DNA from 2 places in the Streptomyces sp. NPDC090083 genome. Region 2 is predicted to be linked to the other one. Evidence: riboswitches for the same ligand, from Rfam matches in the RefSeq annotation. Region 2 holds a riboswitch; the other holds the start of a gene.
What was found. A riboswitch is a leader RNA that binds a small molecule or an ion and turns the genes downstream of it on or off. The one in region 2 is predicted to bind cobalamin.
Positions count from the first base shown of each region.

Region 1 (5,887 bases), on a different contig from region 2:
AAGGCGGCGGGCATCCCCGTCGAGGGAGCCGACCCGGACCTGTTCAGCCGCACCATCCAGGCCAACGTCGGCATCGGCGTCGGCATGGTCTTTTTCGGCATGGCGATGGGCGCCCTGTTCGCCGTCGCGTACACGGTCTGCCTCGGCCGCACGGGAGGCCTCCGGGCCCGCAGCCTCGCCCTCCTCGTCGCGGGCGGCGGCTTCCTCGGCATGTACCTGGTGCCGTTCCTGAAGTACCCGGCCAACCCGCCCGCGATCGGCCACGAAGAGACCATCAAGCAGCGCAGCGCCCTGTACCTGATCATGGTCGTCTGCTCGATCGCCTTCCTCGCGGGCGCCGTCTATCTCGGCAAGTACCTGCAGAAGCGCTACGGCAACTGGAACGCGACCCTCCTCGCGGGCGCCGCGTTCGTCGTCGCGATCGGCATCGTGATGCTGCTCCTGCCGCAGCTGGGCCATCTCTCGTACAACAAGGCCAACTTCGGCAACCAGGCCACCGAGACCCCGCTCCCGCTGAAGGACTCCAAGGGCAACATCGTCTATCCGGGCTTCCCGGCGGACGTGCTCTTCAGCTTCCGCTTCTACTCGGTAGCGGCGCAGTTGATCCTCTGGGCGGCCCTGGGCCTGATCTTCGCTCCCCTCGCCGAGCGCCTCCTCAACCCCGCCCGACCGGACGCGAACGCTCCCTCACCGGAGCAGGATCCCGTCCCCGCGTGACCAACTCCCCTCCACGGCGGGCGCGGTGATCGACGAGATCACCGCGCCCGGTCCGTTTTTCGCCGCAGACTCAGCCGGAGCGATTCCTCGAACGGGGCCCAATAGTCCTACGGCTTCCGGTCCTACGGCTTCCGGGCCACCCCCGCGTACAGCGGGATCAGGTCGGTCCGGCCGGGGTGTCCGGTCGGCTCGGGGTGCCAGTCCGCGGCGAGTGCTATGCCCGGTTCGATGAGTTCAAGTCCCGTGAAGAAACCGGCGAATTCGTCGCGCGAGCGTACCTGCGCGGGCGTGCCGCCCTGGCGGTAGACCTCGACGACGCGCTGCCAGGTCTCCGGGTCGAAGTCTCCGGTCGCGTGGGAGAGGGCCACGTGACTGCCGGGGGACAGGGCGTCGAGGAGTTCGGCGACGATGCGCCGGGGCTCGTCCTCGTCGGCGACCAGGTGCAGGAGCGCCACCAGGGACAGGGCGATCGGCTGGTCGAAGTCCAGGATGTCCCTGGCCGTCGCGAGGATCTTTCCCGGCTCGCGCACATCGGCCTGGATGTAGGTGGTGCTGCCCTCCGGGGTGCTGTGGAGGAGCGCTTCGGCATGGCGGAGGACGATCGGGTCGTTGTCCGCGTACACCACGTGGGCGCTGGGGTTGATCCCCTGGACCACCTGGTGGAGGTTCGGCCGGGTCGGTATTCCGGTGCCTATATCCAGGAACTGGCGGATGCCCCGCTCAGCCAGCGACCGGGAGGCGCGGTGCATGAAGTCCCGGTTCGTCCGCGCCATCTCCCTGACGGCGGGAAACAAGGAGATGACCTTCTCGGCGGCGGCCGCGTCGACCGGGTAGTTGTCCTTGCCGCCGAGGAAGTAGTCGTACATACGGGCCGATTGAGGCTTGCTGGTGTCCACATCGGCCGCGCTGAAGCCTGCGTCTGTCACGTCGGTTCTCCCGTGAGCTAGCGAACCAGTTCCCGCGTCCCAGCGACCGTACCGCCGAAGGCCCCGGCCGCGGACCTCCTTGGTCCCTCCGTGCCCGCCGGACCCCGTGACGGGTGCCGGTCATCGATCTTGATACGTTGTACGCGCCAGTCGTGCCACAACCGAGGCCAGGGAATCCGGTGCGAATCCGGAACTGACGCGCAGCGGTGAGGGGGACGGGCGGGGCACTCGACGCCACTGGTGCGGCGCGGGCCGGCCGAAGAGGCCGGACGTGACACACCGGGAAGGCGCCCCGTCCGGACGAACCCGAGTCCGAAGACCTGCTGGCGCCTTCCCGCCCTCGGCGAGGGGGAGTTCGTAGGCAAGGCTCCGCGTTCGAGCCCCGACAGGCAAGGTGTGCCCGTGATCCGTACCACCCCCGTACCGCTGCGTCGCCGTACCGCGGCCCTTCTCCTCGCCCCCGCCCTGCTGTTGACCGCGTGCGGCGGATCCGAGGAGGACCGCGCCGACGGCGAGAGGGAGAAGCCCGCGGCCGGATTCCCGCTCACCCTCACCGACTGCGGGCACAAGGTCACCCTCAAGTCGGCCCCTCAGCACGTCGTCTCGCTCAACCAGGGCACCACAGAGATCCTGCTCTCCCTCGGCCTCGCCGACCGCATGGCCGGCACGGCCACCTGGACCGACCCGGTGCTCAAGGGCCTGGAGAAGGCCAACGCGACCGTTCCGCGCCTCGCCGACAACGCCCCCTCCTTCGAGAACGTCCTCGACGCCGAACCCGACTTCGTCACCGCCTCGTTCGTCTCGACACTCGGCAAGGGCGGAGTCGCCACCCGCGAACAGTTCGAGAAGCTGGGCGTACCGACGTACGTCTCGCCCGCCGACTGCGCGGGCAAGGACAACGACAGCGGCGGCGACGGCTCGCGCAGCACACCGCTCACCCTCGACACCGTCTACGGCGAGATACGCGACCTGTCCCGGGCGATGGGCGTCGAGGCACGCGGCGACCGGCTCGTGACGCGACTGAAGGCGCGGGTGACCAAGGCCACCAAGGGACTTGACGCCTCCGACACCTCCCTCATGTACTGGTTCGCCAACTCCCAGTCGCCCTACCTGGCCGGCTGCTGCGGCGCCCCCGGCGCCATCACCCGGGCGGTGGGCGTCAGGAACGCCTTCTCCGACACCCACGACGAGTGGCCCCAGATCAACTGGGAGACCGTCGCCGACCGAGACCCCGACGTCATCGTCCTCGGCGATCTGACCCGCAAGTCGCAGACCGCCGAGACCGCCCAGGCGAAGATCCGCTTCCTGGAGACCAACGCCGCCACCCGCAACCTCACCGCCGTCAAGAAGAAGCGGTACATCCTGCTCAGCGGCCAGGCGATGAACCCCTCCATCCGCACCGTCGAAGGGATCGAACAGGTCGCCGCCGGCCTGCGCGACTTCGGACTCGCCAAGTGACCCTCCGCACCCTGCTGTTGACGGGCGGCGGACTGGTCGCGCTGGTGGTCTCCGTCGCCGTCGCGGTGACCATCGGACCCGCCGACATCTCCACGGCCGACGTGTGGGCGGCGGTCGCGTCCCACCTCGGCGGCGGCCGGAGCACCCTCGCGCCGCTGCGCGACGGCATCGTCTGGGACCTGCGCATGCCCCGCACGCTGCTCGCCGCCGTCTGCGGTGCCGGGCTGGCGCTGTGCGGCGCGGTCATGCAGTCGCTGCTGCGCAATCCGCTGGCCGATCCGTTCGTGCTCGGCGTCTCCTCCGGGGCGTCCACGGGAGCGGTCGCCGTCGTGGTGCTCGGCGTGGGCGGCGGAGCCGTGTCGCTGTCGGCGGGCGCCTTCGCCGGTGCGCTGCTCTCCTTCGGGCTGGTGATGCTGCTCAGCCACAGCCTCGGCGCGAGCATGGACCGGGTGGTGCTGTCGGGCGTGGCCGCCATGCAGCTCTTCTCCGCGCTGACCTCGTTCACCGTGCTGACCTCGGCGGACGCCGAGACCACCAAGGGCGTGCTGTTCTGGCTGCTCGGCTCGCTCTCCGGCGCGGACTGGGGCCAAGTCCTGCTGTGCGCCGTGGCGTTGGCCCTCGTCCTGGTCGTGTGCCTCGGCCATGCCTCCACCCTGGACGCGTTCGCCTTCGGCGAGGAGGCGGCGGCGGGCCTCGGCGTGAACGTCGCCCGGGCCCGGCTGATCCTGCTGTGCGCCACGGCCCTCCTGACCGCCGTGCTGGTCAGCTGCGCCGGGGCGATCGGCTTCGTCGGCCTGGTCCTGCCGCACGTCACCCGCGCGCTCACCGGTCCCGGTCACGTACGACTGCTGCCCGTCACGGCGCTGACCGGGGCCGTGTTCCTGGTGTGGGTGGACACCCTCGCCCGTACCGTCGTCGACCCGCAGGAGGTACCGGTGGGAGTGGTGACGTCGCTGATCGGCGTGCCGGCGTTCGTGGCCGTCCTGCACCGAGGCCGGAGGACGGCATGAGCATCCCCGCTCCGGGCACCGGCCTGCACGCGGACCGGGTGGTGGCCCGCCTCACCGACGGGCGGCTCATCGTCGACGGCGTCACCCTCGCCCCGCGCCCCGGCGAGACCGTCGGTCTCCTCGGCCCCAACGGGTCCGGAAAATCAACGCTGTTGCGCCTCCTGGCCGGTGTCCTCCCGACCTCCAGCGGTGTCGTCACACTGGACGGCCGGCCGCTGCCCGAGACGGGCCGCCGCGCAACCGCCCGCCGCATCGCCACCGTTGAACAACACGCCCACACCCAGACCGAGTTGACCGTCCGCGAGGTCGTCGCCCTCGGCCGCATCCCGCACCGCCGGGCCTGGTCGCCTGCGTCGGCCGCCGACGCGCGCGCCGTCACCGAGGCCCTGGAGCGCACCGCCCTCACCGACCGCGCCGCCCAGTCCTGGCACACCCTCTCCGGCGGCGAACGCCAACGCGCCCAGATCGCCCGCGCCTTGGCCCAGGAACCCCGCGAACTCCTCCTCGACGAGCCGACCAACCATCTGGACATCCAACACCAGTTGGACCTCCTCGACCTGATCGCCGGCCTCCCGGTCACCACCGTCATCGCCCTCCACGACCTCAACCTCGCCGCGATGTACTGCGACCGCCTCCTCGTCCTCCACACCGGCCGCACCGTCGCCGAGGGCACCCCGACCGAAGTCCTCACACCCGCCCTCATCAAGGACGTCTACGGGGTCAATGCCGAGGTGACCCACGGGCCGGGACATCCGGTGGTCCGGTTCCTGCGGCGGCGGAGCGGGACGGTGTAGCCGAGGCCCAGTGCGCGAGCCCCTACGCCGGGGCGGTGCGCAGGAAGTGCAGCGTGGGCTCGCGGTCCAGGAGCGATCTCCAGGCGGTCGCGATGTCAGGGGCTTCGGACACGGGGCACATCCTTCACGTCCGGCGGAGCCTTCCGGGCCCGCGCTGTTCTCAACAGGCTTCAGTGCGCCAGGTGTTGGCGTGCGCGGCTTCAGTGCGCGGAGAACCCGCCGTCCACGAACACCGACTGCCCTGTCACGTACGCCGAGGCGCGGCTCGCCAGGAACACGGTCGCGCCCGCGAAGTCCTCGGTGAGGCCGTTGCGGCCGATGAGAGTGCGGGCGGCCAGGGACGCCACCATGTCCGGGTCGGACGACAGCCGTTCGTTGAGCGGGGTCATCACGAAACCCGGGACCAGCGTGTTGCAGGTGACGCCGTGCGGGGACCAGGCCTCGGCCTGGGAGCGGGCCAGGGATTCCAGCGCGCCCTTGGAGACGCCGTACGCGCCGCTCCGGGCGAACGCGCGGTGTGCCTGCTGGGAGGTGATGTGGATGATCCGGCCGAAGCCGCGCTCGGCCATGCCGGGGCCGAAGCGCTGGCTCAGCAGATGGGGGGCCTCCAGGTTCAGGGACATCGTGGTGTCCCACACGTCCTCGCTCAACTCGCCCATCGGCGGGCGCAGGTTGATGCCCGCGCTGTTCACGAGGATGTCCGGCTCCCCGAACACCTCGGCCGCCGCGTCCCCCGCCGCCCGGACGCCCTGGCGGGTGCCCAGATCGGCGCTCACCCACGCCGCCCGGCAGCCGTCCGCCGTCAACTCGTCGACCGTGGCGGCCAGTTCCCGCTCCTTGCGCGCCACCACGACGACACTCGCCCCCGCCCGCGCGAGCGCCCCGGCGGCGGCGCGTCCGATGCCGGAACTGCCGCCGGTCACGACAGCGACCCTGCCGTCGAGCGAGAAGAGTCCGGAGAGGTATTCGCTGGAGATCATTC
Region 1 covers NZ_JBIVED010000004.1:470,944-476,830, reverse strand. The annotation lists gene ACIPTO_RS17350 (CbtA family protein) at 1-717, shown strand, start outside; gene ACIPTO_RS17345 (SAM-dependent methyltransferase) at 840-1,643, opposite strand; cobalamin riboswitch at 1,774-1,986, shown strand; gene ACIPTO_RS17340 (ABC transporter substrate-binding protein) at 2,040-3,101, shown strand; gene ACIPTO_RS17335 (iron chelate uptake ABC transporter family permease subunit) at 3,098-4,111, shown strand; gene ACIPTO_RS17330 (ABC transporter ATP-binding protein) at 4,108-4,905, shown strand; gene ACIPTO_RS17325 (SDR family NAD(P)-dependent oxidoreductase) at 5,106-5,885, opposite strand.
Region 1: it holds a riboswitch for cobalamin, as region 2 does, so the genes downstream of both, ACIPTO_RS17340 (ABC transporter substrate-binding protein) here and ACIPTO_RS10990 (ribonucleoside-diphosphate reductase subunit alpha) in region 2, are expected to answer to the same signal.

Region 2 (15,291 bases):
GTTCACGGCCGCGCGTGTGAAGGTCGTGTGCACGTACGTCACTTGTGGGCCTGCACCGGCACGTCCAGGATCACCCGGGTCCCCCGCTCCGGCGCCGCCACCATGTCGAAGGTGCCGCCCAACTCGCCCTCCACCAGCGTCCGTACGATCTGCAGGCCGAGGTTGCCCGAGCGGTGCGGGTCGAATCCCTCGGGGAGGCCCACGCCGTCGTCCTGCACGGTGACCAGGAGGCGGGCGTCCTTGGCGCTGCCGCCGCGCACGGCCGACACCTCGACCGTGCCCGTCTCGCCCTCGCGGAAGCCGTGTTCGAGGGCGTTCTGCAGGATCTCGGTGAGGACCATGGAGAGCGGGGTCGCGACCTCCGCGTCCAGTATCCCGAAGCGGCCGCTGCGCCGGCCGGTGACCTTGCCCGGGGAGATCTCGGCGACCATCGCGAGCACCCGGTCGGCGATCTCGTCGAACTCCACCCGCTCGTCCAGGTTCTGGGACAGCGTCTCGTGCACGATCGCGATCGAGCCGACCCGGCGCACGGCTTCCTCCAGTGCCTCCCGGCCGCGCTCGGACTCGATCCGGCGGGCCTGGAGCCGCAACAGGGCGGCGACCGTCTGGAGGTTGTTCTTCACCCGGTGGTGGATCTCCCGGATGGTCGCGTCCTTGGTGATCAACTCACGCTCGCGGCGGCGCAGTTCGGTGACGTCCCGGAGCAGCACCAGGGAACCGATGCGGGTGCCCTTGGGTTTGAGCGGGATCGCGCGGAACTGGATCACCCCGTCCCGGGCCTCGATCTCGAACTCCCGCGGGGCCCAGCCGCTGGCCAGCTTGGCGAGCGCCTCGTCCACCGGGCCCCTGGTCGGGGCGAGTTCGGCGGTGGTCACGCCCAGCGGCTGGCCGACGAGGTCGGTGGCGAGGCCCATGCGGTGGTACGCGGACAGGGCGTTGGGCGAGGCGTACTGCACGATGCCGTCGCCGTCGAGGCGGATCAGTCCGTCGCCGACGCGCGGCGAGGCGTCCATGTCGACCTGCTGGTCCGGGAACGGGAAGGAACCGGCCGCGATCATCTGCGCGAGGTCGGACGCGCTCTGCAGATAGGTGAGTTCGAGGCGGCTCGGGGTGCGCACGGTCAGCAGGTTGGTGTTGCGGGCGATGACACCCAGGACGCGCCCGTCCCGTCGTACCGGAATCGACTCGACCCGGACGGGGACCTCCTCGCGCCACTCCGGGTCGCCCTCGCGGACGATGCGGCCCTCGTCCAGGGCCGCGTCCAGCATGGGGCGGCGACCGCGCGGGACGAGGTGGCCGACCATGTCGTCCTGGTACGAGGTGGGGCCGGTGTTCGGCCGCATCTGGGCGACGGAGACATAGCGGGTGCCGTCGCGGGTGGGGACCCACAGGACCAGGTCGGCGAAGGAGAGGTCGGAGAGCAGCTGCCACTCCGAGACCAGCAGGTGGAGCCACTCGAGATCGGAGTCGTCGAGTGCGGTGTGCTGGCGTACGAGTTCGTTCATGGAGGGCACGTCTGCGAGCGTACCCGCCGGTCTGTACCTGTCCTAAAAACACCCGCGGGCCGCGGCGCCTGGGAGGGACCCTCAACCCTCCCGGCACCGCAGCCCGGAGCAGCAACGGCCACGGGGTGTGCGGTCCCGGACGGCCGATGGATGAGGAGCCGGGGCAGTCAGGGCAGAGAGCCTCGGTTCCTCGGTCCGTCCTCCTGTGCGGGGAGGACGGAGGCTTACGCCTTTAACACATTGTGGACTAGACCACTAACCGTGTCCATGCTTTGAAGGATGTTGAGAAGCCTAACCGTGTCGGGTCCTGTGCGGGACTGGTTGGTCATGGGAAATTCGGTGGCCGTGCCACGGACTCAGCGGGTCTCCGTCACCTTGGCCAACGCGCGGGGCGCGTCCGGGTCCTGGCCGCGGGCGATGGTGACCTCGTGGGCGAGGAGCTGGAGCGGGAGGATCTCCAGGACCGGCTGGAGTTCCTCCGGGACGCCCTCGACGGGCAGGACGAAGCCGGCCGAGGCCTGTGCGACCTGGCCGGCCGGGCCGATCACGACCAGGTCGGCGCCCCGGCCGCGCAGCCGGTCCAGGACGGGCTGGAGGGCGGCGCCGCCCTTGCCGTCGGTCACCACCGCGATGACCGGGGAGACGTTGTCGACCATGGCGAGGGGGCCGTGCAGGAGGTCGGCGCCGGAGTAGGCGAGCGCGGGGATGTAGCTGGTCTCCATCAGCTTGAGGGCGGCTTCCTTGGCGGTGGGGTAGCCGTAGCCGCGCGAGGTGATGACCATGCGTTCGGCGAAGCGGTAGCGGGAGGCGAGGGCGCGGATCTCGTCCTGGCGGGCGAGGAGCTGCTCGGCGAGGTCGGGCAGCGCCTTCGCCGCGGCGCCGTCGCCGCCGCGCAGGCCCTCGACGAAGAGGTAGAGCGCGAGCAGGGACGCCGTGTACGTCTTGGTCGCGGGGAGCGCCTTCTCCGGGCCCGCCATGATGTCGACGTGGTACTCCGACACGGCGGCCAGCGGCGAGTCCGGGTTGTTGGTCACCGCGACCGTGATGGCGCCGGCCTCGCGGGCGGCCCGGGTGGAGGCGACCAGGTCGGGGGAGCCGCCGGACTGGCTGACGGTGACGACGAGGACGTCGGTCAGGTCGGGGCGGGCGCCGTAGGCCGTGGTGGTCGACATCGAGGTGAGGCCGCAGGGCAGGCCGAGGCGGATCTCCAGAAGGTACTTGGCGTAGAGGGCCGCGTTGTCGGAGGTGCCGCGGGCGGTGAGCAGCACGAAGCGCGGCCTGCGGGCGGCGACCTCCTGGGCGACCCGGCGGATGCGCGGGGCGCCCTCGTCCAGGATGCGGCGCAGGACGGCGGGCTGTTCGGCCATCTCGCGGGCCATGATCCGGCCGGGGAGGTCGCTGTCGGGGGCCGGGGTCGTGGCGGTCATGCGGGGTCCTCCGGAGGTCGGTCGGGGCGGTGCTGCGGTGTCCATTTCACCCCGTCCGCCGGAGGTGCGCCCGTGCGGGGCGGTTACCGGTTTTCGGACAGGCGGCGAACTCTGGGAGGTAAGGCCCTCCTCTGTTAGATTGGTGCGCGGATTGGTCTAAACCACACAGCACCTCCGGGCTCCCCGAAGTCCCCTCTGCAGAACGGCAGGCCAGCGTGGAAGTTGTCATCGTTCCGGACGCCACGGCGGGCGGCGAGCTGATCGCCGAGGCCATGGCGCAGCTGCTCCGGCGCACGCCGGACGCCCTTCTCGGCGTGGCCACCGGGTCGACGCCGCTGCCCATCTACGAAGCCCTCGCCGCGAAGGTGCGCGCCGGGGCCGTGGACACCTCGCGGGCCCGGATCGCCCAGCTCGACGAGTACGTGGGGCTGCCCGCCGAGCACCCGGAGTCGTACCGCTCGGTGCTGCGGCGCGAGGTGCTGGAGCCGCTCGGGATCGGCATGGACGCCTTCTTCGGGCCGGACGGCACCGCCGAGGACGTGGTCGCGGCGTGCGAGGCGTACGACCGGGCGCTGGGCGAGGCCGGCGGGGTCGACCTCCAGGTGCTGGGCATCGGGACCGACGGGCACATCGGGTTCAACGAGCCGTGCTCGTCGCTGGCCTCGCGGACCCGGATCAAGACGCTGACCGAGCAGACGCGGGTGGACAACGCGCGGTTCTTCGACGGCGACATCGAGCAGGTGCCGCACCACGTCATCACCCAGGGCATCGGCACCATCCTGGAGGCCCGGCACCTGGTGCTGCTCGCGACCGGCGAGGGCAAGGCGGACGCGGTCGCCGCGACGGTGGAGGGACCGGTCGCCGCGGTGTGCCCGGCGTCGGCGCTGCAGCTGCACCGGCATGCGACGGTCGTGGTCGACGAGGGTGCCGCGTCCAAGCTGAAGCTCGCGGACTACTTCCGGCACACCTTCGTCAACAAGCCGGACTGGCAAGGGATCTGACCGCCCTTCACCTGCATGGACACCGGTGCCGGGCCCCCTCGTGGAGGGCCCGGCACCGGTGCGTTCGGAGGTGTCTCCCCTGGTCGGGGCCGCTCCCCCGGCGCACGGTCAGCTGCCCGCGATGACCTCCGCCGCCGCGTGGCCGCAGACGCGGGCCGCGCCGTGCGTCGCGATGTGGAGGGCGCCTCGGGGCGGGGCCTGCGGTACGCCCATCTCGACCACGACGGTGTCGGGGCGGGCGGCGAGCAGGGTGTCGAGGGCCGACTCCATCCAGGGGTGCCGGTGTTCGTCCCGGACCACGACGACGACACGTCGGGCCCCGGCCGCGGCCAGGATCTCCGGGCCCGCGTCCGCCCCGGCGAAGCCGGCCGTCTCCGTGCCGGGCAGCCGCCGCTCCAGCTCCGCGGCGACTCCCCACGGGGTCTCGTTGCCCACGGCGATGTTGGCGACCGGGGTGAGCAGGGCGACGTAGGGCGGTTCGGTGAGCGGGGTGAAGTCCTCGGCGCCGGTGACCGTGAGGGCCCGGCGGGCGGCGACGAGTCCGATGTCGACGCGCGTCACGCCGGCGGCCGGGACGGAGGGCGGGTGCGCCGCGGACTCCGGGCCGGTCACGGAGGCGGGGTCCGCGGCGGGCGCGGACGCGGCGGGCGCGGACGCGGCGGCCGAGGCCGCCCACCGGGCCAGCCCCCGTACTCGTTCCGCGGCTTCGGCGAGCCGTTCCTCCGGCAGCTCCCTCGACCGCACCGCGCCCACCAGCGCGTCCCGCAGCCGTCGGACCGTGTCGTCGTCCGCGAGACCTCCGCCCACGCAGATCGCGTCCGCTCCGGCCGCGATGGCGAGGACGCTGCCGCGTTCGATGCCGTACGTCGCCGCGATGGCCTGCATCTCCATGCCGTCGGTGACGATGAGGCCGTCGTAGCCGAGCCGGCCGCGCAGGAGGTCGGTGAGGATGCGCAGGGAGAGGGTGGCCGGGTGGTCCGGGTCCAGGGTGGGGACCAGGATGTGGGCGCTCATCACCGCGCGGCTGCCGGCGGCGATGGCCGCGCGGAACGGGAGCAGCTCCCGCTGTTCCAGGACCGGGAGGTCGGCGTCGATGCGCGGCAGCGCGTGGTGGGAGTCGACCGCCGTGTCGCCGTGGCCCGGGAAGTGCTTGGTGCAGGCGGCCACGCCCGCGGCCTGGAGCCCGTTGACGTAGGCCGCCGTGTGCCGGGCGACCAGTTCGGGGTCGGCGCCGAAGGAGCGGACGCCGATGACCGGGTTGGAGGGGTTGGAGTTGACGTCGGCGGAGGGCGCCCAGTTGAGGTTCACCCCGCACTCGGCGAGACGGCGGCCCAGCTCGTGGGCGACCGCCCGGGTCAGGTCGACGTCGTCCACCGCGCCCAGGGCGTGGTTGCCGGGGAAGGAGGAGCCGGTGCGGGCCTCCAGGCGGGTGACGTCGCCGCCCTCCTCGTCGATCGCGACGAGGACGTCCTCCCGCTCGGACCGCAACTGGGCGGTGAGCGAGGAGAGTTGCTCGGGTGAGGTGATGTTGCGGCCGAACAGGCCCACCGAGGCGAGGCCTTCGCCGAGGCGGCGCAGCAGCCAGTCGGGAGCCGTGGTGCCGAGGAAGCCGGGCTGCAGGACGGTGAGGGCGTCGCGCGTCAGACCGTCCCTGTGGGAGTCGGACGCGGCGGTACCGCTGGCGAGAGTCGTCATCGGTGGCGTTATCCCTTCACAGCGCCCGCGGTCAGCCCCGCGGCCATCTTGCGCTGGACGATGAGGAACAGGACGACGATCGGCACGGCCATCATCGTGGCGCCGGCCATCATCGGGGCGTACTCGGTGCCGTGCTTGGTGGTGAAGTTGCCGAGCCAGACGGTCGCCGTCTGGTGTTCCTGGCTGAGCAGCATCAGGGCGTACAGGTACTCGTTCCAGGCCTGGATGAAACCGTAGACCGAGGTGGCGACCATGCCCGGGGCGAGGAGCGGGAAGACCACCCGGATGAAGGCGCCGGTGCGGGTGCAGCCGTCGACCATGGCCGCCTCCTCCAGCTCCTTGGGGATGTTGACGATGAAGCCGCGCAGGGTCCACACCGTGAACGGGAGGATGAAGGTCAGGTACGTGATGACCAGGCCCGAGAGCTTGTCGTACTGGTCGAGGTCGTTCAGCAGCAGGAAGACCGGGATGATCATCGAGACCAGCGGGACCATCTGGACCGCGAGGATGCCGACGATCACGATCTTGCGGCCGCGGAAGGCGAAGCGGGAGATGGCGAGCGCGGCCAGCAGGCCGACGACGATGCCGATCACCACGACCGCCAGGGACACGATGAGGCTGCGGCCGACCGGGCCCCAGAAGTCGGCGATGGCCAGCGCCCGGCGGAAGTTGTCGAGCGTGATGCCGGTGGGCAGCAGGCTCGGGTCCGGGTCGATGGCGTCCTTGGCCGGCTTGAACGCCGTGTCCAGCATCCAGTAGAGGGGGAAGCCGACAACGACGAAGACGAGCAGGCCGAGGAGGTTCCAGCCCAGCTTCGACTTCTTGCGCCCGCCGGTCCGCTCGCGGGGCGCGTCGGTCGTGAGCGCGCTCATTCGACCTCTCCGATCTGAAGCATCTGACGCATGTAGACGGCGACGACACCGAGCAGCAGCACCACCGTGACCAGGGCTATCGCGGAACCCTGTCCGTAGTCGTTGACGACGAAGGCACGGTCGTACGAATAGGTGCTGAGCAGTTGGAAGTCGGCCTCGGGGTGGCCGCCGCGCATCACGAACACCTGGGGGAAGACGCCCATGTCCCAGATCACCGACAGGGTCGTGAGCATCACGATGATCGGCTTGAGGATGGGCAGGGTGACGTACCGGAAGACGCCCCAGGCGCCGGCGCCGTCGAGGCGCGCGGCCTCCTCCAGTTCCTGGGGGACCTGGGTGAGTCCGGCGCTGAGGGTGATGACCACGAAGGGCACCGCGCCCCACACCACCAGCAGCATGATGACGAGGAGGCCCTGCGGTCCGCTGGCGAACCAGTTGTGGCCGACCATGTCGACGCCGGGCAGCCTGCTGAGCAGGGCGTTGAAGACGCCGTAGTCCGTGTCGAAGAGCCACTTGAAGACGGTGGTCGCGACGATCACCGGCATGCCCCAACTGGCCACCAGGACAACATTGATGAGGGTCTTCACCCAGCCGGAGACCTTCTGCTGGAGCAGCGCGAGGGCCATGCCGGCGACCATCGTGAAGATGACCGAGCCGGCCGCGAAGACGATCGTGCGGACGACGACGCCCCAGAACTCGGAGTCGCCGAGGACGCCGGTGAAGTTGTCGAAGCCGATCCACTCGGCGGACTTGAAGCCCCACAGCTGGGACTGGCCGAAGGACTGGAAGGACAGGGTGACCAGCCGGACCAGCGGATAGCCCATGACCAGGGCGAGGATCAGCAGGCAGGGGGCGAGCAGGAGCCAGGGGACCCCGGTCCCTCTCGACGTCCGCTGTCTGCGGGAAGCGCTGGGGACGCCCGGTGGCGGCGCGTGCCGCGGCGGCGGCACCTTGGCGGGGGTGGTCGTGTCGGCACTCATCGCGGGCTCCTCAGCGATCCCTCAGGTCGTACGGCCGTACCTCGGACGGGAGTCCGCGGGACGCGCGGACTCCCGTCCGAGGTGCGGGGCCCTGTAGGTGGACAGGGCCCCGCACTCGGGTCACTTGGTGTTGATGACCTTGTCGATCGCGGCGTCCGCGGTCTTCGCGGCGGCCTCGACCGACTGCTTGCCGGTGCCGATGTTCTGCAGCATGGTCTGCAGGACCTGGGCCTTCTCGACCTGGCCCCAGCCCGGTGCCATCGGGACGAACCAGTTGGACTCGGCCGCGGTGGCCGGGACCTCCGTGGCGGGGTCGCTCTTCAGGGTCGCGAGGTCGGTCTTGTTGTTCGGCAGGTTGCCCTTGGCCATCAGGCCCTTCTGGCCGGACGGGCCGGTGAAGGCGTTGATCCACTCGGCGGCGAGGCCCTGCGCCTTGGACTTGACCGGGATGGCGAGGTCCGAACCGCCGAGGAACACGGGCATGTTCTTGCCGGACGGGCCGGGCATCACGAAGTTGACGAGGCTGGTCTTCAGCTTGCCGCCGGTCTTGTCGGCCTTCGGGTCGGCCGCGCTCGCGCCCTCCCAGGCCGCGCCGAAGATCATGGCCGCCTTGCCCTGGCCGTAGACGATGTAGCGGTCGGACTCGTCCTTGGTCTTGTCACCGTGCATGTACTTGTCGATGACGGACTTCCACTCGTTGAGCCCCTTGATGGACTCGGGCGAGGAGAGGCTGCCCTTCCACTGGTCACCGGACTGGGTGGCGATGGCGCCGCCGGCGTCGTAGACGAAGGACATGGCCGCGTACCAGTCGCGGGTGGGCTGGTACCAGGCGCTGAACTTGCTGCCTTCCTTCTTCTGGATCTTGTCCAGGTCGGAGGTCAGCTCGGCGTACGTCGTCGGGGTCGACTTGATGCCGGCCGAAGCGGCGATGTCCTTGCGCCAGTTGGCGACGCGGCCACCGGCGTAGTACGGGACGCCGTAGGTCTTGCCGTCGTAGGTGACCGAGGCCTTGAGGCCGTCCAGCCAGGCGGAGGAGTTGGTGAACTTGGAGGCGTCGACGGGTGCGAACGCGCCCTTGACCATGTAGCCGAGCATCTCGGTGTTGCCCATCTCGACCACGTCGGGCGCCTTGTCGGTGGCGAGGACCGCGTCGAGCTTGGTGTTCTTGTCCGGCCAGCCGTAGTACTCGTGCTTGATCTTGACGCCCGGGTGCGCCTTCTGCACGGTCGCGTCGGCGGCCTTGACCAGGTCGGGCCAGTTGTTCTGCGCGTCGACGGTGAGCCAGACGGTCAGCTCCTTGGCGTCGGCGCCGCTGTTCGAAGAGCTCTTGTCGTCGTTGCCCCCGCACGCCGCGATGGAGACCATCATGCCCGCGATACCGATCGCGGCTATGAGCTTGCGCTTCACGCCACCCTCCTCAGGGATGCCTGCCACACCTCCCGCCCATAGGCCGGGACCTGAACCAATGGTGTAGACCAGTACCGGGAGCTTGGACCAGACCAGAGGGCCTGTCAAGGGTCCCCGAAACGGCCCTGACCAGCCGTTATGGGACCTACATATGCAGGAACCTTTAAGTAAGAAGGCAGCGAAAACAGGGCCGCCGGAGTACTCTCTTCCGCTAGACCACTTGGCGCTGTGGACTAGACCAAAAGAGACGGCGACGGTATACAGAGGGGATCACCAAGTGACCCTTGTCCGGAGCCGGAAAGGCGGAGCATGAGCACCGACGTCAGCAGTGCGGAGAACGAGGGTGGGGCCACCGTCCGCACCGCGCGTGTGCCCAAGTACTACCGCCTGAAGAAGCACCTGCTGGACATGACGGAGACCCTGCCGCCCGGCACCCCGGTCCCGCCCGAGCGCACCCTGGCCGCCGAGTTCGACACCTCGCGCACCACCGTGCGCCAGGCGCTCCAGGAACTGGTCGTCGAGGGCCGCCTGGAGCGCATCCAGGGCAAGGGCACCTTCGTCGCCAAGCCGAAGGTCTCCCAGGCCCTCCAACTCACCTCGTACACCGAGGACATGCGCGCCCAGGGCCTCGAACCCACCTCGCAGCTCCTCGACATCGGCTACATCACCGCCGACGACACCCTCGCCGATCTGCTCGACATCACCGCCGGCGGCCGGGTCCTGCGCATCGAGCGCCTCCGCATGGCCAACGCCGAGCCGATGGCCATCGAGACGACCCACCTCAGCGCGAAGCGCTTCCCCGCCCTGCGCAGGTCCCTCGTCAAGTACACGTCCCTCTACACCGCGCTGGCCGAGGTCTACGACGTCCATCTCGCCGAGGCCGAGGAGACCATCGAGACCTCGCTGGCCACCCCGCGCGAGGCCGGCCTGCTCAGCACCGACGTCGGCCTGCCCATGCTGATGCTCTCCCGCCACTCCCTCGACAAGGAGGGCCAGCCGGTGGAGTGGGTGCGGTCGGTGTACCGCGGGGACCGCTACAAGTTCGTGGCGCGGCTGAAGCGCCCGCAGGACTAGGGCCTGTCTGACAATTCCCGTCGTCGCCCGTAGGGCGGCCGGACGGCGTCAGGTGCGTGCTCTCGTCGTGCCGGGCGTGGGCCCACGTACTGGACGTACTTGGGTCCGCGCCCGGTGCGGCGAGAGTGCGTGCATGGCGTCGCCCGGCAGACGGGCATTGTCAGACAGGCCCTAGAGGAGTCACCGAGCGACCCCGTCTCACGGACGGGGTACTTTCGGCCATTCTCGCGGCGCTCGTGGGGGCCGTGAGCCCGGACGCGCTCCGGGTTCACGGCCCCCACGTCCGCCGCTCCGCGCGCTCCGCCCCGAGCGGGACCCGGTCCGCCCGGTCGAACAGCACGGCACCGGCCGGGCTCGTCCCCACCCGCGAGGCGAAGGAGGCGGTGGCCCGCGACGCGACCGGCGCCGCCGCGGACGGCCGGCCGGACGCCCCGTGGAGTGCGGTGACACGTCCGGGAGTTGACCGACGGGCCGGCCCGCGACCGGTGCGCCGCGCACGTCCGTGGGGGCCCGCCCGAGGCGGGGATCCGGGGCCGTCGCGCCGTCGAACGCCCGTGGCCCGCCCGCCAGGAGACCCACCCGCGCCAGGGATTCCGGTGCTGTTGACACCGATGTCGGGCTTTCACCGAATCGACATGACGATATGCGGACGAGGTCTTTCGCCGCGGTGACGCCGTGACCTAGATTGCCTGCGCATTACACAGGTGATCAGCGTGGGGACGGAGCCGAGAAATGTCAGATGTGCCCGAAGTTCCGCCCGAAGCGGGGCTACCGCTGGTGACACCGGCCCGTGTCGTCATCGCCGTGTGTCTCGTCGCGCCGTTCGTGGCGCTGCTCTGGGTCGGCTCCTACGCGAAGGTCGACCCCACGTTCATCGGCATCCCGTTCTTCTACTGGTACCAGATGCTCTGGGTGCTGGTCTCGACCGCGCTGACGATGACCGCCTACAAGCTGTGGCAGCGCGACCAGCGGACCCGCCATGGAGGTAACCGGTGAACGACGGCGTGAACGGCGTCGCACTCGGCGTCTTCATCTTCTTCTTCCTGGCCGTCACGGTCCTGGGCTTCCTGGCGGCACGCTGGCGCCGGGCCGACAACGAGCACAGTCTCGACGAATGGGGCCTGGGCGGACGGTCGTTCGGCACCTGGGTCACCTGGTTCCTGCTCGGCGGCGACCTCTACACGGCCTACACGTTCGTGGCGGTCCCGGCGGCGGTCTACGCGGCGGGCGCGGCGGGCTTCTTCGCGGTGCCGTACACGATCCTCGTCTACCCGTTGATCTTCACCTTCCTCCCCCGTCTCTGGTCGGTGTCGCACCGGCACGGTTACGTGACGACCTCGGACTTCGTGCGCGGCCGCTTCGGCTCGAAGAGCCTGTCGCTGGCGGTGGCGATCACCGGCATCCTCGCGACCATGCCGTACATCGCGCTCCAACTGGTCGGCATCCAGGCCGTGCTGGACGTCATGGGGGTGGGCGGCAGCGCCGACTCCAACTGGTTCGTGAAGGACCTGCCGCTGCTGATCGCGTTCGCCGTGCTGGCCGCGTACACCTACTCGTCCGGGCTGCGCGCGCCCGCGCTGATCGCGTTCGTGAAGGACGGCCTGATCTACCTCGTGATCGCGGTGGCGATCATCTACATCCCGATCAAGCTCGGCGGGTTCGACGACATCTTCAGCGCGGCCGGCGCCAAGTTCAAGGCGGCGGGAGCGGGCGGGCTCGTGCCCGCGCCGGCGGGCCAGTGGACGTACGCCACACTGGCGTTGGGCTCGGCCCTGGCCCTGTTCATGTACCCGCACTCGATCACGGCGACGCTCTCCTCGAAGAGCCGCAACGTGATCCGCCGCAACACCACGATCCTGCCGCTGTATTCGCTGATGCTGGGCCTGCTCGCGCTGCTCGGCTTCATGGCGATCGCGGCCGGAGTCAAGGTCACCAACGGCCAGTTGGCGATCCCGCAGCTGTTCGAGGACATGTTCCCCGACTGGTTCGCGGGCGTGGCGTTCGCGGCGATCGGCATCGGGGCGCTCGTCCCCGCGGCGATCATGTCCATCGCGGCGGCGAACCTCTTCACCCGCAACATCTACAAGGACTTCATCAAGCCGGACGCGACCCCGGCCCAGGAGACGAAGGTCTCGAAGATCGTCTCCCTGCTGGTGAAGGTGGGCGCCCTCGCCTTCGTCCTGACGATGGACAAGACGGTGGCGATCAACTTCCAGCTCCTGGGCGGCATCTGGATCCTGCAGACCTTCCCGGCCCTGGTGGGCGGCCTGTTCACCCGCTGGTTCCACCGCTGGGCCCTCCTCGCCGGCTGGGCGGTCGGCATGATCTACGGCACCCTCGCCGCGTACGGCGTCGCCTCCCCCACCCAGGCCCACTTCGGCGGCTCGTCGAAGGAGATCCCCGGCATCGGCGAGATCGGCTACATCGGCCTGACGGCGTTCGTGATGAACGTCGTGGTGACCGTGGTCCTCACCTTCGCCCTGAAGGCCTTCAAGGCCCCCGAGGGCGTCGACGAGACCAGCCCGTCCGACTACACGGCCGACGCGGGCGACCCGGGCGTGGAGGAAGAGCTGCCCGTGATCGCCGGTCACTGAGATCCCCAGGGGCGACCGGCAACGACGGACCCGCGGCGGGCCACCGAGGGCACCCCCTCGGTGGCCCGCCGTTCGTCCACACTGGCCCCCATGGACTTCCTCATCCGCCGGGCGGACCCCACCGAGTACGAGCCCCTCGGCACCCTCACGGCACACGCGTACCTGGACGACGGCCTTCTCGACTACGGCGAGACCGACCCCTATCTCCCGGTGCTGAAGGACGTGGCAGGCCGGGCCGCGGCCGCCGAGGTCCTCGTCGCGGTGGACGGCGACCGTCTCCTCGGCGGAGTCACCTTCGTCCCGGGCCCCGGCCCGGTCGCCGACATAGCCCGCCCCGGAGAGGCGGAGATCCGCGCCCTCGCGATCCACCGCGCCGCCCGCGGCAGAGGCGCCGGCGAGGCCCTGGTCCGGGCCTGCGTCGACCGCGCCCGGGCCCTGGACGGCTGCACGGCCCTGGTCCTCTCGACCCAGTCCGGCATGCGCGCGGCCCACCGCATCTACGAACGCCTCGGTTTCGTCCGTACCCCGGACCGCGACTGGAATCCCGTGCCGCACCTGGACGATCTCACTCTGCTCACCTATGAGCTGACACTCTGAAACCACCGCGACACAACATCTGGTGGTGATGTGACAGGCGAGCACAAGATGTATGCTCATGCTCGCTGTCGCCGCAGGGGAATCCGGTGCGAATCCGGAACTGTCCCGCAACGGTGTACTTGTGCGTATACGCGCACATGGCCAGTCCGAGGACCTGCCGACGGCGCGCGCCCGGCCACCCGGCCGGACGCATGACGTCCGGGCCTCGTGGAGTGGGCCGGTGGACGCGACGCCCCCGTGCGCTCGTGTACTGCCGCCTGCCCTCGGCGAGGCCCCGTGCCGAGCGAGGGAGAGCCCCACCGTGACCATCGCGCCAGCAGAGCCGGCATCAGCGAACCGGGCCACCGACACGATCGTCCCCGGAACCGACGTTCCCGGAACGACCGTTCCCGGAGCCGACGGTCCCGGTACCGCGATCCTGCGGACCCTGACCGAGCTGACCGCCGACCTCCCCGACGCCGACCCCGGCCGGGTCGCCGCCGCCACGTTGCGCGGCCGGTCCGCGCAGGCGGACGTGACGGAACTGCGCGAGCTGGCCACGGAGGCGGCCGCCGGCCTCATCTCCGAGGATCCCGTCTACTCCCGGCTCGCCGCCCGGCTGCTGACGATCAGCATCGCGGCCGAGGCCGCCTCCCAGGGCGTCACGAGCTTCACCGAGTCCGTCGCCGTGGGCCACCGCGAGGGCCTCATCGCGGACCGCACCGCCGACTTCGCGACGCTGCACGCGGCCCGCCTGGACTCGCTGGTCGCCGCCTCACTGGCGGAGGGCGCCGACGACCGCTTCGGCTACTTCGGCCTGCGCACCCTGTACAGCCGCTACCTCCTGCGGCACCCGATCACCCGCAAGGTCGTCGAGACCCCCCAGCACTTCATGCTCCGGGTCGCGGCCGGCCTCGCGGAGGACGACAGCACCCGCGCCCTGGACGAGGTCGCCTCGCTGTACCGCCTGATGAGCCGCCTGGACTACCTTCCGTCCTCCCCCACGCTCTTCAACTCCGGCACGCGCCACCCCCAGATGTCGTCCTGCTACCTCCTCGACTCCCCGCTGGACGAGCTGGACTCCATCTACGACCGCTACCACCAGGTGGCCCGCCTCTCGAAGCACGCCGGCGGCATCGGGCTGTCGTACTCCCGTATCCGCAGCCGGGGTTCGCTGATCCGCGGCACCAACGGGCACTCGAACGGCATCGTCCCCTTCCTGAAGACGCTGGACGCCTCGGTCGCCGCGGTGAACCAGGGCGGCCGGCGCAAGGGTGCCGCCGCGGTGTACCTGGAGACCTGGCACTCCGACATCGAGGAGTTCCTGGAGCTGCGGGACAACACCGGTGAGGACGCCCGCCGTACGCACAACCTGAACCTCGCGCACTGGATCCCGGACGAGTTCATGCGCCGGGTGAACGCGGACGGCGACTGGTCGCTGTTCTCCCCCGCGGACGTGCCCGAGCTGGTCGACCTGTGGGGCGACGAGTTCGACGCCGCGTACCGCGAGGCCGAGGCGAAGGGCCTGGCGAAGAAGACCCTCCCGGCCCGTGACCTCTACGGCCGGATGATGCGCACCCTCGCGCAGACCGGCAACGGCTGGATGACCTTCAAGGACGCGGCCAACCGCACCGCCAACCAGACGGCCGAGCCGGGCCACACGGTCCACTCCTCGAACCTCTGCACGGAGATCCTTGAGGTCACGGACGACGGCGAGACGGCGGTCTGCAACCTCGGTTCGGTGAACCTGGGCGCGTTCGTCGTCGACGGCGACATCGACTGGGAGCGGCTGGACGAGACGGTCCGCACGGCCGTCACGTTCCTGGACCGCGTGGTCGACATCAACTTCTACCCGACCGAGCAGGCGGGCCGTTCCAACGCCCGCTGGCGTCCGGTGGGTCTGGGGGCGATGGGCCTCCAGGACGTCTTCTTCAAGCTGCGCGTCCCCTTCGACTCGCCGCAGGCGCAGGCGCTGTCGTCCCGGATCGCCGAGCGCATCATGCTCGCCGCGTACGAGGCGTCCGCCGAACTCGCCGAGCGCAACGGCCCGTTGCCGGCCTGGGAGAAGACCCGTACGGCCCGCGGTGTCCTGCACCCCGACCACTACGGCGTCGAGCTGACCTGGCCGGAGCGCTGGGCGGCCCTGCGGGAACGTATCGC
Region 2 covers NZ_JBIVED010000002.1:1,151,769-1,167,059, reverse strand. The annotation lists gene ACIPTO_RS11045 (PAS domain-containing sensor histidine kinase) at 39-1,505, opposite strand; gene ACIPTO_RS11040 (SIS domain-containing protein) at 1,862-2,932, opposite strand; gene nagB (glucosamine-6-phosphate deaminase) at 3,148-3,933, shown strand; gene ACIPTO_RS11030 (glycoside hydrolase family 3 protein) at 4,042-5,628, opposite strand; gene ACIPTO_RS11025 (carbohydrate ABC transporter permease) at 5,637-6,500, opposite strand; gene ACIPTO_RS11020 (sugar ABC transporter permease) at 6,497-7,480, opposite strand; gene ACIPTO_RS11015 (extracellular solute-binding protein) at 7,601-8,887, opposite strand; gene ACIPTO_RS11010 (GntR family transcriptional regulator) at 9,197-9,961, shown strand; gene ACIPTO_RS11005 (DUF3311 domain-containing protein) at 10,694-10,957, shown strand; gene mctP (monocarboxylate uptake permease MctP) at 10,954-12,555, shown strand; gene ACIPTO_RS10995 (GNAT family N-acetyltransferase) at 12,646-13,152, shown strand; cobalamin riboswitch at 13,198-13,329, shown strand; gene ACIPTO_RS10990 (ribonucleoside-diphosphate reductase subunit alpha) at 13,454-15,291, shown strand, end outside.